Regions from separate parts of the Massilia sp. TSP1-1-2 genome, predicted to be linked through region 1. Evidence: riboswitches for the same ligand, from Rfam matches in the RefSeq annotation. Region 1 holds a riboswitch; the other holds the start of a gene.
The links. Region 1 has a riboswitch for thiamine pyrophosphate ahead of thiC (phosphomethylpyrimidine synthase ThiC). Riboswitches for the same ligand answer to the same signal wherever they lie in the genome.
Positions count from the first base shown of each region.

Region 2: linked by a shared signal. The riboswitch ahead of ACP7BV_RS06730 (TonB-dependent siderophore receptor) and the one ahead of thiC (phosphomethylpyrimidine synthase ThiC) in region 1 are both predicted to bind thiamine pyrophosphate.

Region 1 covers NZ_JAFCTU010000018.1:6,670-14,386, forward strand. Annotated here, with positions in the region: gene ACP7BV_RS16120 (thiazole synthase) at 1-744, opposite strand, end outside; gene thiS (sulfur carrier protein ThiS) at 762-965, opposite strand; gene thiC (phosphomethylpyrimidine synthase ThiC) at 968-2,881, opposite strand; TPP riboswitch at 2,949-3,057, opposite strand; gene ACP7BV_RS16135 (valine--tRNA ligase) at 3,341-6,139, shown strand; gene ACP7BV_RS16140 (DUF2147 domain-containing protein) at 6,173-6,613, shown strand; gene ACP7BV_RS16145 (BPSS1780 family membrane protein) at 6,733-7,488, shown strand; gene ACP7BV_RS16150 (YaiI/YqxD family protein) at 7,538-7,717, opposite strand, start outside.
Region 2 covers NZ_JAFCTU010000005.1:240,914-248,630, forward strand. Annotated here, with positions in the region: gene ACP7BV_RS06730 (TonB-dependent siderophore receptor) at 1-1,162, opposite strand, end outside; TPP riboswitch at 1,253-1,351, opposite strand; gene ACP7BV_RS06735 (LysR family transcriptional regulator) at 1,414-2,364, opposite strand; gene ACP7BV_RS06740 (hypothetical protein) at 2,389-2,613, shown strand; gene ACP7BV_RS06745 (iron-containing alcohol dehydrogenase) at 2,617-3,774, opposite strand; gene ACP7BV_RS06750 (SRPBCC family protein) at 3,959-4,372, opposite strand; gene ACP7BV_RS06755 (thioredoxin family protein) at 4,570-4,887, shown strand; gene ACP7BV_RS06760 (hypothetical protein) at 4,994-5,329, shown strand; gene ACP7BV_RS06765 (YXWGXW repeat-containing protein) at 5,344-5,715, opposite strand; gene ACP7BV_RS06770 (flavin-containing monooxygenase) at 5,919-7,385, shown strand; gene ACP7BV_RS06775 (threo-3-hydroxy-L-aspartate ammonia-lyase) at 7,564-7,717, opposite strand, start outside.

The DNA.
Region 1 (7,717 bases):
AAAGCGGCGCGGCATGCGCCCGGCTAGAAACGCTTCACGCCCGCCCTGCACCGCAAGACGCATGGCGCCGGCCATGCGCACCGGGTCGCGCGCGAGCGCGATGGCGCTATTCATCAGCACCCCGTCGCACCCCAGTTCCATGGCGATGGCCGCGTCGGACGCGGTGCCCACGCCGGCGTCGACCAGCACCGGGACCTTGGCCTGCTCGATAATCAGCGACAAATTCCACGGATTGAGGATGCCCATGCCCGAACCGATCAGGGACGCGAGCGGCATGATCGCCACGCAGCCGATGCCTTCCAGGATGCGCGCCTGGATCGGGTCGTCGCTGCAGTAGACCATGACGTCAAAGCCGTCGCGCACCAGCGTTTCGGCCGCCAGCAGCGTTTCTGGCATGTGCGGAAACAGCGTTTTTTCGTCGCCCAGCACTTCCAGCTTGACCAGTTTGCGCCCGCCGAGCAGTTCGCGCGCCATTTGCAGCGTATAGACCGCATCCTTGGCGTTGTAGCAGCCGGCGGTGTTGGGCAGGATGGTGTACTGGTCGGGCGGCAGCACGTCGAGCAGGCTGGGCGCGTTCACGTCCTGGCCGATGTTCACGCGCCGGATCGCCACCGTCACGATCTCGGCGCCGGCCGCGTCGGTGGCCGCGCGCGTTTGCGCCAGGTCGCGGTATTTGCCGCTGCCCACCAGCAGGCGCGATCGGTAAGCCTTGCCGGCGATGGTCAGCATGTCGTCTTGTTTCATGATTGTCTCCATGGGTTTCAGCCGCCGCCAATGGCGCGCACGATGTCAATTTTGTCTTGCGCGAGCAGCACCCGCATTTTCCACAGCTGGCGCGGCACCACGTTGCGGTTGACCGCCAGCGCCACGGCCTGGTTGGGCACGGCGAGGTGCTCGATCAGTTCCTGCAGCGTCATCCAGGTGGCCACGGTTTTGGGTTCGCCGTTTACTTCGATATCGATCATGGTTACGCCTTGCGGTACAGTTGCGCGCCGTTTTTCACGAACTCGATGGCTTTGACTGCCATGCCCTGCTTGAGCGCGTCGACCTCGCTCACGCCAAAGGCGGCGGCGTATTCGCGCACTTCCTGGGTGATCTTCATCGAGCAGAAATGCGGGCCGCACATCGAGCAAAAGTGCGCCACCTTGGCCGAATCCTTGGGCAGCGTCTCGTCGTGAAATTCGCGCGCCTTGTCCGGGTCCAGGCCCAGGTTGAACTGGTCGTCCCAGCGAAATTCAAAGCGCGCCTTGGACAGCGCGTTGTCGCGGATTTGCGCGCCCGGATGGCCCTTGGCCAGGTCGGCCGCATGGGCCGCGATCTTGTAGGTGATGATGCCGTCCTTGACGTCCTGCTTGTTGGGCAGGCCCAGATGCTCCTTGGGCGTCACGTAGCACAGCATGGCGGTACCGTACCAGCCGATTTGCGCCGCGCCGATGCCCGAGGTGATGTGGTCGTACCCGGGCGCAATATCGGTTGTCAGGGGGCCGAGCGTGTAGAACGGCGCCTCGCCGCACTGCTCGAGCTGCAGGTCCATGTTTTCTTTAATGAGCTGCATCGGCACGTGGCCGGGGCCTTCGATCATGACCTGCACTTCGTGCTTCCAGGCGACCTGGGTCAGTTCGCCCAGGGTTTTCAGTTCGGCCAGCTGGGCTTCATCGTTGGCGTCGTAGATGGAACCGGGGCGCAGGCCGTCGCCCAAGCTGAAGGCGACGTCGTAGGCCTTCATGATTTCGCAGATATCCTCGAAGTGGGTGTACAAAAAGGATTCCTTATGGTGCGCCAGGCACCACTTGGCCATGATCGAGCCGCCGCGCGAGACGATGCCGGTCAGGCGCTTGGCCGTCATCGGCACGAAGCGCAGCAGCACGCCGGCGTGGATGGTGAAGTAATCGACGCCCTGCTCGGCCTGTTCGATCAGGGTGTCGCGGAAAATCTCCCAGGTCAGGTCTTCGGCCTTGCCGTTGACCTTTTCCAGCGCCTGGTAAATGGGCACCGTGCCGATCGGGACCGGGCTGTTGCGGATGATCCATTCGCGCGTTTCGTGGATGTGCTTGCCGGTGGACAGGTCCATCACATTGTCGGCGCCCCAGCGGATGGCCCAGGTCATTTTTTCCACTTCCTCGCCGATCGACGACGTCACCGCCGAATTGCCGATATTGGCATTGATCTTGACCAGGAAATTGCGCCCGATGATCATCGGCTCGCTTTCCGGGTGGTTGATGTTGGCCGGGATGATGGCGCGGCCGCGCGCGATTTCCTCGCGCACGAATTCGGGCGTGATCAGATCTGGAATGCTGGCGCCGAACGACTGGCCCGGGTGCTGGCGGCCCATCAGCGCGGCGGTGCGCTTGCCCATCGGGCCGGACGCTTCGAGTTCGATCAGGTACTCCTGGCGCCGCAGGTTTTCGCGGATCGCGACGAACTCCATTTCGGGCGTGACGATGCCGCGCCGCGCATAGTGCATCTGGGTGACGTTGGCGCCGGCCTTGGCGCGGCGCGGCGTGCGGTGCAGGTGAAAGCGCAGCTTGGCCAGCTCGGCGTCTTGCAGGCGGGCGCGCCCGTAGGCCGAGCTGGGGCCGTCGAGCTGAACGGTGTCGCCGCGCTCGACGATCCAAGGCAGGCGCGGCGCGGCCAGGCCCGAGCGGATATCGATCGCCGCGCGCGGGTCCGAGTAGGGGCCGGAGGTGTCGTACAGGTAGACGGGCGGATTGGGCTCAGCGCCGAACGAGGCGGCCGTATCGGCCTGGCTGACGGCGCGCATCGGCACGCGGATATCGGGCCGGCTGCCTTCGACATAGATCTTGCGGGAATTGGGCAGCGGCGTGATGGCGGCCTGGTCCACCACGGCGGTGGCGGAATCGAACTTCAGTGGGGCATTCATGTGGCTCCTTTTGCTTGCAGGAGCCAGCAAAAGAAGACAGGAGCGGCACGCGTCCCTGGAAGGCAAGCGTGCCGCTCACAAGCTTCCCTTCGCTGGCATTATCCAGATCAGGTTCAGAGGGTGTTTCTCACCCGCGCATCGCAACATTGCGACTTGCAGGACCCCTAGCGTGTGTGCCACCTTGCGGCAGCGGAATGCATTATAACCGCATGCATCCATGGCACTATAGAAATTCCCACATCCCTGCCTTTCCCCAGGGAAGCTCGTTGCCTGTACACCAGGGTCAGACCACTTTTGCAAAACGGCAAAAGTGGTCTGATCCTGGTGTACTGGCAACAGAGGAAACAGGGTGGAGGCAAGCGTACGGGCCGCTTTGGGGGACTTTTTTTTGCGCTGCAGCGTTGACCGATGGCAGTCCTACTATAATGGTTCCTTTCGCAAAAATTACACGATAAAACCATGGAATTAGCCAAGTCTTTCGAGCCAGCCGACATTGAACAGTTCTGGCGCACCGAGTGGGAACAGCGCGGTTACTTTGCCGCCACCCAAGATGCTGCCAAGCCATCCTTCTCGATCCAGTTGCCGCCGCCGAACGTCACCGGCACCTTGCACATGGGCCACGCCTTCAACCAGACCATCATGGATGGCCTGACCCGCTACTACCGTATGCGCGGCTTTAATACCGCGTGGATTCCGGGCACCGACCATGCGGGCATCGCCACCCAGATCGTCGTCGAACGCCAGCTCGATGCGCAGAAAATCTCGCGCCACGACCTCGGCCGCGAGAAATTCGTCGAGAAAGTGTGGGAGTGGAAGGAGAAATCGGGCAACATCATTACCGGCCAGATGCGCCGCATGGGCACCTCCCCCGACTGGGCGCGCGAATATTTCACGATGGATGAGCCACGCTCGAAGGTTGTCACCGATGTCTTCGTGCGCCTGTTCGAACAAGGCTTGATTTACCGCGGCAAGCGCCTGGTCAATTGGGACCCGAAACTGGGCACCGCCGTGTCGGACCTGGAAGTGGTGTCGGAAGAAGAAGACGGCTTCATGTGGTACATCCGCTACCCGCTGGCCGACGGCGGCGGCGCCATCACGGTGGCCACCACGCGCCCTGAAACCATGCTCGGCGACGTTGCCGTGGCGGTCGACCCGACCGACGAGCGCTACAGCGCGATGGTCGGCAAGATGCTCAAGTTACCGTTATCGGACCGCGAAATCCCCCTGATCGCCGACGAATACGCCGACAAGGCATTCGGCACCGGTTGCGTCAAGATTACCCCGGCCCATGATTTCAACGATTACCAGGTCGGCCAGCGCAACAAGCTGCCGATGATCGAGGTGCTCACGCTCGACGCCAGGATCAGCGATGCCGCTCCCGCCGCCTACCGCGGCATGGACCGCTTCGCTGCGCGCAAGCAAATCGTGGCCGACCTCGACGCCCAGGGTTTCCTGGTCGAGGTCAAGCCGCACAAGCTGATGGTGCCGCGGGGCGACCGCACTGGCGTGGTCATCGAACCGATGCTGACCGACCAGTGGTTCGTGGCAATGAGCAAACCTGCGCCGGAAGGCACTTTCTTTCCAGGCAAGTCGATTGCCGAAGTGGCGCTGGAAAAAGTGGCGAATGATGAAGTCAAGTTTGTTCCGGAAAACTGGAGCACGACCTACAACCAGTGGCTCAACAACATCCAGGACTGGTGCATCTCGCGCCAACTGTGGTGGGGCCACCAGATCCCGGCCTGGTACGACGACGCCGGCAATATTTTCGTGGCCAAGACCGAGGCCGAAGCCACCGCCAAGGCGCTCGCCGCCGGCGTGACGGCGCCGCTGCGGCGCGACGACGACGTGCTCGACACCTGGTTCTCGTCCGCGCTGGTGCCGTTCTCGACCATGGGCTGGCCAGAGGAAACGCCGGACATGAAGATGTTCCTGCCCTCTTCCGTGCTGGTGACGGGCTTTGACATCATCTTTTTCTGGGTTGCGCGCATGGTCATGATGACCGCCCACTTCACCGGCAAGGTGCCGTTTGAAACCGTGTATGTGCACGGCCTGGTGCGCGACGCAAGCGGCCAGAAAATGTCCAAGTCGAAAGGCAACACGCTGGACCCAATCGATTTGATCGACGGCATCGATCTTGAGTCGCTGGTGGCCAAGCGCACCACCGGCCTGATGAACCCGCGCGACGCGGAAAAAATCGCCAAGGCTACGCGCAAGGAATTCCCGGCGGGCATCGCGCCGTATGGCACCGACGCCGTGCGCTTCACGATGGCCAGCTACGCTTCGCTTGGCCGCAACATCAACTTTGACCTGGGCCGCTGCGAAGGCAACCGCAACTTTTGCAACAAGATGTGGAATGCGACCAAGTTCGTGCTGATGAATACCGAAGGCCACGATTGCACGCCGAACGACGCGGCCTTGTCGCTGGCCGACCGCTGGATCCTGTCGATGCTGCAGCGGGTTGAACTGGAGGTGGCGAAAGGCTTCGCGGATTACCGCTTCGACAATATCGCCGCGGCCATCTACAAGTTTGTCTGGACCGAGTATTGCGACTGGTACCTGGAAGTGTCCAAAGTCCAGGTCTCGCAGGGAACGCCGGCGCAGCAGCAAGCTACCCGCAACACGCTGCTGCGCGTGCTGGAAGTGGCGCTGCGACTGACGCATCCGCTGATGCCGTTCGTCACCGAAGCGTTGTGGCAAACCATCGCCCCGTTGGCGGGCAAGCAACTTGATACAGATTCTGGCTCAATCATGCTGCAGCCGTATCCTATTGCCGACAGCGCGCTGATCGATGAAGCGGCCGAAGCCTGGATGGGCGAACTCAAAGCGCTGACGGACGTTCCGCGCAACTTGCGCAGCGAAATGCAATTGGCGCCCTCGGTGCGCGTGCCGCTGTTTATCGAGGCCCACGATCCGCTTGAGCGCGCGCGCCTGGAATCGTTCGCGCCCTATATTGCCTCGCTGGGCAAGCTGTCGGAAGTGAACATCGTCGATGCGCTGCCGGATTCGCCGGCGCCCGTGTCGGTGGTCGGCACCACCAAGCTGATGCTCAAGGTCGAGATCGACGTGGCCGCCGAGCGCGAGCGGATCGGCAAGGAAATCGTCCGCATCGACGGCGAAATTGCCAAGGTCAACGCCAAACTGGGCAATGAGAGCTTTGTCGCGCGCGCGCCGGCGGCCGTGGTGGCGCAGGAAAACGAGCGGCTCGTCAATTTTTCAGCAACACTTGCCAAATTGCGCGAGCAACTTGCTAAACTGTAGGGCTGTATTGACGACCTTTCCCGGAGACCGACCATGAAGACCCTGTTTTGCGCCAGCCTGATCATCTTGCTGGCGGCGCCTGCCTTTGCGCAAGACGCATCCCCGGTCGGACTCTGGAAAAATATCGATGACGTCACCGGCAAGCCCAAGGCCTTGATCCGGATCACCGAAAACAAGGGTGAAGTGCGGGGCCAGATTGAAAAACTGTTCCTGGCCGCCGGCCAAAACCCCAATCCGCGCTGCGACAAGTGCCAGGGCGCCCACAAGGATCAGCCGGTGCTGGGCATGGTGTTCATGTCCGGCTTGCACAAAAACGGCGATGAATACAGCGGCGGCGAAATCCTCGATCCCGATTCCGGCAAGGTCTACCGCAGCAAGCTGACGCTGCTCGACGGCGGCAAAAAAATGAGCGTGCGCGGCTATGTCGGCGTGCCCATGCTGGGCCGTTCGCAGACCTGGGTCCGCCAGGACTGAGGCCTCACCGCGCCCAATGCGCACCGGCCAGAGTTTGTCAATCCGAAAAAATTGCCAGAACTGCATTTGCACCGCATAATCGGCCTGCATTTCGCACCGGACAAACTCAAGGGATTCACATGCACACTGAAGACGGCATCGTCACGCCAGACAAGGTTACCACCATTCGCCACGTCGACATCAACCGCGGCATCGAATGGATCGCGGCAGGCTTTAACTTGTTTATGAAAAAACCTGGCGAGCTGATCATTGCTGGCCTGGTGCTGTTCATCGTGACCTTTATCCTCCAGAAGATTCCCCTTGTGGGCAGCGGGCTGGCCACCATGCTGGGCGTTCTCGCCACCGGCGCCCTCATGCTCTTTTGCCGCGCATGCGAGGATGGGCAGGACGTGCTGGCCGCCGCGCAAAAAGCGGCCAACATCACACCGCTGTGGATGCTGGCGCTGATCGCCGCCGGCATGGGCGTGGCCATTGCGTTTTTGGGCTCGGTGCTGGGCGCGGCCGTGCTGGTCTCCGTCTTTGCCAGTCCATTGCTTGCCATGGCCCTGGGCGCCATCAGTTTGCTGCTAATGATGCTGCTCTCGATTCCCGTGGTCATGGCGCTCTGGCTCGCCCCCGCCCTGGTGGTCCTGAAGGGCACCGCGCCAGTCGATGCGATTCGCCTCAGCTTTGCCGCCGCAGTCAAGAACTTCCCCGCGTTCATTATTTTCTATGTGCTGTCCTGGGTTGCCACCTTCGTCGGCAGCCTGCCGCTGGGCATCGGATTGATTTTTGTGTATCCGGTCGTGCTGTGCGCTACCTACATGGCGTACAAGGAAATTTTCGCCACGGCAGGCAATGGCGAAGCGGTCGGCTTCATGCGGGACGCGCCTTAACATTACACGGCCGCCATTCACGGCAGCGCTATGTGAGCTGCCTGTTTGCTCATTGGCGTTTGGCGTGGCGGTGCAGGTGGCGGTCGAGCTGATTGGCAAAGTGCTGGCGGTCGGCCTGGCCGAAGGGCGCGGGGCCGCCCGTATCGACACCACTGCCGCGCAATTCATCCATGAATTTGCGCATCGTCAGTTGTTGCGCGATATTGTCCACCGTATAGAATTCGCCGCG
Region 2 (7,717 bases), on a different contig from region 1:
CGTAATAGTCGCTGCGCTCCATGTCGGCGTAGCCGAGCGTGAGTTCGTGCTGCACGCTGCCGCTGGCGAATTTGCCTTGCAACAGCGCCTGGCTGGCGAACGGATTTTTGCGCTCGCCCGCGCTCTGGTAATCGTAGACGTCGTAGTCGCCATTGGAGCAGTAGCCCGGATAGAAGCCTTTGCCTTCTTCGCTGCAGCCGTAGGGGAAGGCGGTGTAGTCGTCGCGCTTGAAGCTGTGGCGGTTGGCGGCCAGCGTGGCGCGCCAGGCGTCGCTGAACTTGTATTCGAAACGCAGGCCGACGTTGCTGGTGCGGGTGTCGACCGGCTTGGCCCACGGCTGGTCATTGAGCAGCATCGATGGCGAAACGTGCGACGGCAGTTCGGTGCCGCGAATGAGCTGGTAGCCAGGTGCCGTGAGCTGCGACTTGTGCTGGTAGTCCATGTCGAGCTGCACCAGCGCCTGCGGCGAAATCTGCCAGTCGAACGCGGCCGAGATAAACTGGCGCTGGCCGTCGGCGCCCTTGACGTAAGACTTCAGGTTTTCGGCGGCCGCGTTGAAGCGGTAGCCGAAGCGCTTGTCCGCAAAGCGCCCGCCCAGGTCCACGCTGCCGTAAGCGGTGCCGCGCTCGCGCAATTCCATCGTGGCCGAGCGCAGGGCGGTGTTGGTGGGGCGCTTGACGGCGTAGTTGACGATGCCGCCAGGGCCGGTTACGCCGGCCTGCAAGCCGGCGATGCCTTTGAGAACTTCGATGCGTTCCTTGTTTTCAAGCGGGATCTGGGCGTCGCCCGAGATGACCAGGCCATCCTTGCGGTAGCTCGAGGCGTTATCGAGCTTGAAGCCGCGGATCGAGAACATCTCGGCGTAGCCCACTGCATTATACGAATCGCTCACGCTCGCGTCGAAGCGCATGGCGTCGGTGGCATTGCGAATGCCCAGGTCCTGCATCTGCTCGCGGCCAATCGAGACCACCGAGGCCGGCGTTTGCATCAGCGACGTTTCGGAAAAGCCGGCCACGCTGGCGCGGTCGGTGGCGACGAATTTGCTGCCGGTGACGACTACTTCGGCCATGGCCTGGGTGCTGTCTTGCGCGTGCGCCGGCAAGGTGAACGCCTGGCAGATGGCCAGGGCGAGGAGGGTTTGCTTCAAGTTTGGCGATGACATAATGGCTCTTGTTACGCACCGGGCGTGCCGGTGCCGTGCTTAAAAAAAGAGCTGGAATGACGCGCGTGGGGGAAGGACAAAGGAGGGACGACTTGCAACCTTGCGCTTTCCTTCGCTGGCATTATCCAGATCAGGTACGGAGGGTATCTCTCACCCGGAACGTGCGTTCCAGGACCCCTAGCGAATAGTGATTTTATCACATGCCGTGTTTGCCAGCTGTCGATGCATGGCATGCCTGTGCAGAACGGTCCTTACCACGGCTGTCCCGGCTCATCGGCCGGTGTGCGGCTCCAGTGCTCTTCGTCCTTGAAGCGGGTAAGCAGGAAGTCGACGAAGACACGCATCTTGGGCGCGACAAATTTGCTCGGCAAAAAAATCGCATGAATGCTGTTTCCGAACGTGCCTTCGATGCTGTACCCGGGCAGAAGGACGTTGAGATGGCCGGCGCGCAGGTCGTCGGCGATGGCGAAGGTCGGCAGCAAGCCGATGCCGATACCGTCAAGCACCGCCCGGCGCAGCGATTCGCTGCTGTTGACGGCAAACCGTCCCGTGACCTTCACGTCGCTGACCTGGCCATCGCGCGCGAAACGCCAGATGGCGTCGCGCGCCAGGCCATTGACCATGCAGTTGTGCGAGGCCAGATCCGCAAGGGTGGCAACGGACGCATGGCTGGCCAGGTACGCTGGCGAAGCGCACACCACATAGGCAATTGGCGCCAGGCGCCGCGCGACAAAACTGTCAATCGGCGTGCTGGTAAGCCGGATAGCGACGTCGAAGCCCTCTTCAACGATATCGACATAGCGGTCGCTGAGCGTGAGCGCGACACTGATATCCGGATACAGGTTCAGGAACTGCCCGATCAGCCGGCTCAGGTGCAAATTGCCGAAGGCGACCGAGGTCGTGACCCGCAAGTGCCCGCGCGGCGTGGCCTGCATGCCTTCGACCGAGCCGCGCAGGGCGGCCGTTTCTTCAACAATGCGCAAGCCATGCTGGTACGCCAATTGGCCCACTTCGGTAAGCGCCAAGCGGCGCGTGGTGCGGTTGAGCAGTTTGGCGCCCAGCGTATCTTCCAGCCGGCGCACCTGCTTGCTCACGGTCGACTTGGTGGAGCCGCTCGCGCGCGCCGCTTCCGAGAAGCTTTTCAGTTCCACGACTTTGACGAAGACGAACAGATCAGCCAGATTGTCGGACAGGGATTCCATTGTTTCTCCGGAAGACACAGTGATGTGCAATTTCACCGTATTGTATTGCCTGCTGATGTTATCTATGCTGAATTCTTCGACAACGTCATCAACCAGGAGATATGCATGACAACCCTTACCGCAATTTGTTCCCCCGCTTCGAACGAGCAGGCCAATGATGAAAAGCGCATCAGCCTGCTTTTTCGCTACGCCTTCGGCGTCACCCTTGCAGTGCTGGCGCTCATTGGCGCATTGCTGGTCGTGGCTTGATTGCTAGAGACTCATTTCCAGCACCTTGCGGCTGACCGCGAGCGTCACGTCGCGATGCTCGCCCAGCTTGACCATGCGGTGCTTTTCCAGCACCCCCAGCACCGCATCGATCTCCTTTGCGCCCAGCTGATAGTCGCTCAAGCGCGTCTTGACGCCCATCTGGTTGAAGAAGGCTTCCATCTTGACGATCGCCGCCTCGATGCGGGTGTCTTCGTCGCCGCCCTTGAGGTCCCATACGCGCTCGGCGAACTGCAGCAGCTTGGCGCGCTTGGCGTCCTTGCGGGTGCGCAGCATGCTCGGCAGGATGACGGCCAGCGTCTGCGCATGATCGAGGTGATACAGCGCCGTGAGTTCATGGCCGATCATGTGGGTCGACCAGTCCTGCGGCACGCCGGCACCGATCAGGCCATTCAAGGCCAGCGTCGCGCACCACATCACGTTGGCGCGCACGTCATAGTCGTCGGGGTGGGCCAGTGCCTGCGGTCCTTCTTCGATCAGCGTGAGCAGCAGTCCTTCGGCAAACCGGTCCTGCACCTTGGCGCCGACCGGGTAAGTCATGTACTGCTCCATGACGTGGGCAAAGGCGTCGACCACGCCGTTGCCGACCTGGCGCACGGGCAGCGAAAACGTCTTGGATGGGTCGAGGATGGCGAACTTCGGGAACACGTTGCGGTTCATGAAGGCGAATTTTTCCTGCGTCGACTTGCGCGTGACGACGCTGGCCGCGTTCATCTCGGAACCCGTAGCCGGCAGCGTCAGGATGGCGCCGAAGGGCATGGCGGCGGTGACGTTGGCGCCGTGCTTTTCAAGGATGGTCCACGGGTCCTCTGCCAGCAGCGCGCCGGCGGCGATGAACTTGGTGCCGTCGATGACGGAGCCGCCGCCCACGGCCAGCAGGAAGTCGATCTTCTCGGCCTTGACCTGGTCGATCGCGCCCATCAGCGTTTCGTAGCTGGGGTTGGGCTCCACGCCCGCGAACTCGCTGACGTGGTGGCCGGCGAGCGCCTGCATCACTTCGTCGTACACGCCGTTTTGCTTGATGCTGCCGCCGCCGTAGACGAGCAGCACGCGCGCGCCCGGTGGTACCTGCCTGGCCAGTGCGGCGATCTGGCCTTTGCCAAACAGGATCTGGGTCGGATTGTAGAAATCGAAATTGAGCACGGTTATTCCTCTGGTGGCGAAAACAAGAACAGGGATTATCGCTCAATGCCGCTTTCGGTGCCGGCCATGCCTACTTCTCGGCCGCCGCCTTGAGCTGTGCCAGGCCTTTTTCAAAGTCGGGGCCGAGCATGGCGTCCATGCTGTAAAACACGCTCATGATCTTGCTCATGATGGGCATCGGACCTTACATGTTCCAGGTGATGGTGGTCTGCTCGCCCTGCGGCGTGAGGACGAACTGCGTCATGCTGGCCATGGCGACCGGTTCGATGAACTCGAGCTTGATGGTGACGCTGGCCGGCGCCGCATAGTCCGTGATCTCCATGCGACCGCGGCCAACGTCGGCATCGCCGGTCCAGTGATACACCGCGCCCTTGCCGTTGGGTGCGCCGCTGAAGGTGCGCTGCATGGCCGGATCGCGTTTTTCCCGGGGCGACCAGGCCGGCCAGTTGTGAAAGTCGCTGATCAAAGGCAGGATTTTCTCGGGCGGCGCCGTGATCGTGGCCACCCGCTGTACCGCAAAAGTGTCGGGCTTGGTGAACGCCAGGCCCAGGATCAAGGCAATGACGACGAGGAGGACAATGGCAATTTTCTTGAACATAGTGATTCCTGGTTGTCGTGGATGTGGGCCGCCAAGGCAAACAGCGGCTGCCTTTTGATGCCAGATTAGCACGGTGGCGTTTTCCCTCCAATCTGAAGCACCCCGGCAAGCGTCGATCGCGCGCGCGATTGCGATGGGTGCGTTAGCGATCAGCCAATTTGCGGTAGGCTTGTGCATCTGAACGTGCAGGAGCTTCCATGTCCCAGCCTTACACCATTGCCCAGCCGGAACGCCGGGCTGTCGATGCCCTTGATGGGGTGATTGCGCTTGAATTTGGCGCCGACTGGTGCGGCCATTGCCGCAATGCAGCCCCTTTGATCGCATCGGCGCTGGCCGCCTATCCCGCAGTCCGGCACATCAAGGTCGAAGATGGCAGCGGCAGGGCGCTTGGCCGTGCGTTTCGCGTCAAGCTGTGGCCCACGCTGCTGGTGCTGCGCAAGGGCAAGGAGCTGGCGCGCATCGTGCGCCCTGCCGATGCCGACCAGGTGCGCGAGGCACTGGCTGCAGGCGACTGAGGCAAGCGCCTGGCAGTGCCAAGTATTGTCCGGAGGGACTAATTATGTTGTCGCGTGGAAAGTTCCGTCACGCGCAGCGAGACGACACTCGAAAGAGGAATCCAGATTGATTTTTGCCGCCGATACTGACGACCGTTCGCTACACGTTTTCCCCGATGCGCTGACCGCCGCCTCCTATTGCGAAGGTAGCGCCGTGGAGGCGACCATGTGGCTGTTCTGGGACGAACACGGGCACGCGCTGGGTGCGCAATTTGACATTCCGAACAAGCGCGGCTTGTTTACAACCAAGAACGGCGTGTATCACCTGGTACCGGCAAGCGACAGCGATCACGCAACGCTGCGCGAGGCGCTCGAGGGCGTACAGCAGGTGATTGGAGAATTTACAAGCGTCGAGGCGGTCCGGGAATACCTGGACCGCCTTGTTCAGGCTGGCGGTGCCTGAGACTTGACTGGTGCTTAATTGCGGTTCGGGTTGTTAGGGCGGTTGTCGTCGCGGTTTTTCACGCCGTCGCCGTCATTGTCACGGTCGCCGCGTCGCCAGGCGTCGCCAGTCCTGTGCCATCTGCCGTCACGCTCTTCCCAGCTTGGCTGGTCGTACATGTAACTGCGGCGCTCGCGCATGTAATTACCCTTTACCCACACATAGCGCTCGCCGCGCCAGTCCCAGTGCCCTGGCACCCAGACATGGCCGCGACGTGCGGCCGGCACGGCTTCCGTGCGGGGTGCGGGCGGCGCCTGCCGGACTACGATGATCGCAGACGACGCCGGGGCGGCGACAGTGCCAAGCGAACCGGCGAGCATGGCAGCGACTAACAGTTTTTTCATCATTTTCAACTCCTGAGAAGTTCATGTAGTTCAGTTGTCGCCCTCCAGATACGATCGGTATGTGCGGCACACAACACACTTTGGAATAGACATCGGTTGACAAATCCGCATGCCGCGCCTATCGTCCATGGCTCCTTGTCGTGGACTATCACTATGCGCCAGTTGCCGCCCGCCGTTGAACGCTTTGCCCTGAACATGCCACGCGCATGAATAGGGAACGCTTCGACGTCGTCATTGTGGGCAGCGGCTTTGCCGGGCTGTGCATGGCGGTCCGGCTCAAGCAGGAAGGGATCGACAACTTCATCATTCTCGAGCAGGACCGCGAATATGGCGGCACCTGGTGGGCCAACAGCTATCCCGGCTGCGCGGTCGACGTGCCGAGTCACCTGTACTCATTTTCCTTTGCCCAGAACGCGCGCTGGACGCGCCGCTTCGCGCGCCAGGAAGAATTACTGGCCTATACGCGCCGCGTGGTGCGCGAGTTCGGCCTGGCGCCGCACATCCGCGTCGGCACCGCCCTCGAAAGCGCGCGCTTTGACGAGGAGGGCGGCTGCTGGCACGTTCGTGCCGGGTGCGGTGTCATCAGGGCGCGCTGCCTGGTGGGGGCGCTGGGCACCCTGAACCGGCCCGCGCTGCCGGCGCTACCTGGCCTGGCCGACTTTGCCGGCGCCATGTTCCATTCGAGCCGCTGGGACCATGGCTACGACCTGCGCGGCAAGCGCGTGGCCGTGATCGGCACAGGCGCGAGTGCCATCCAGTTCGTGCCCGAGATCGCCGGCCAGGTGGCGCAGCTGGACCTGTACCAGCGCACGGCGCCGTGGATACTGCCGCGCCCGGACCGCGCCATCAGCCGGCTCGAACAGTCGCTGCTGGCGAAGGCGCCGCCGCTGCAATGGCTGTATCGGGCGCTCGCATACGTGCAGTACGAGTCGCGTGCGCTCTGGTATGTGTACCGGCCGACCATGCTGCGCGTGGCCGAGCGCAAGGCCAGGCGCCACCTGCACGCGCAAGTGGCCGACCCGGCGCTGCGGCAAAAGCTCACGCCGAACTATGCGCTGGGATGCAAGCGCGTGCTGCTGATGAATACCTATTACCCGGCGCTCGCCAGAGCGAACGTGGCCCTGGTCACCGATCCGATTGCGCGCGTGACGGCGCACGGCATCGTCACGGCCGCCGGCGAAGAGCGCCAAATCGATGCGATCGTGTTCGCCACCGGCTTCGATGTCGAGCACGCGGGGAGCGCGCTCGACATCGTGGGGCGCGCCGGCAAGCGACTGTTCGCGGTCAATCGCGAGGCGTACAAGGGGTGCGCGGTGGCGGGCTTTCCGAATTACTTCATGATCAACGGCCCGAATACGGGGCTCGGTCATAACTCGATGATTTACATGATCGAGTCGGGCGTGCGTTATGTCTTGGGCGCCGTGAAGGATATCCTGGACCTCGACCTGCATTCGGTGGAAGTCAGGCAGGAGGTGCAAGCGGCGTTCAACGCCGACTTGCGCCGGCGGATGAAGGGGACGGTGTGGAGTAGCGGTTGCCGCAGCTGGTACCTGGACAAGGAGGGCCGCAATTACACTATGTGGCCAGGGTTCACGTTCACCTACCGGCGCATCACGCGGCGCTTTGATATCGACAATTATGTGGTGAAGGAAGCGGTGGAGGCGGCTGGCTGATGAAAAACGCGGCTGTTGCAGAGCGTTTGTGGGGGACTACATCGCACTGCTACGGATAGCAGGTCGGATAAGCGATAGCGCAATCCGACATGCGTCAACGCGACGCATATGTCGGATTGCGCTGCCGCTTATCCGACCTACACATTACCCATACCTTTTGTGACGGTCTCGCGAGCCTCTACGCAATATACTTTGCAAACATCGCCAGATCCACATTCCCGCCACTGATCAACACGCCCACGCGCTTGCCCTGCAGCGGCAGCGCGCCATGCAGCGCGGCCGCTGCCGCCAAACACCCGGTCGGCTCGACCACCATCTTCATGCGCTCGGCG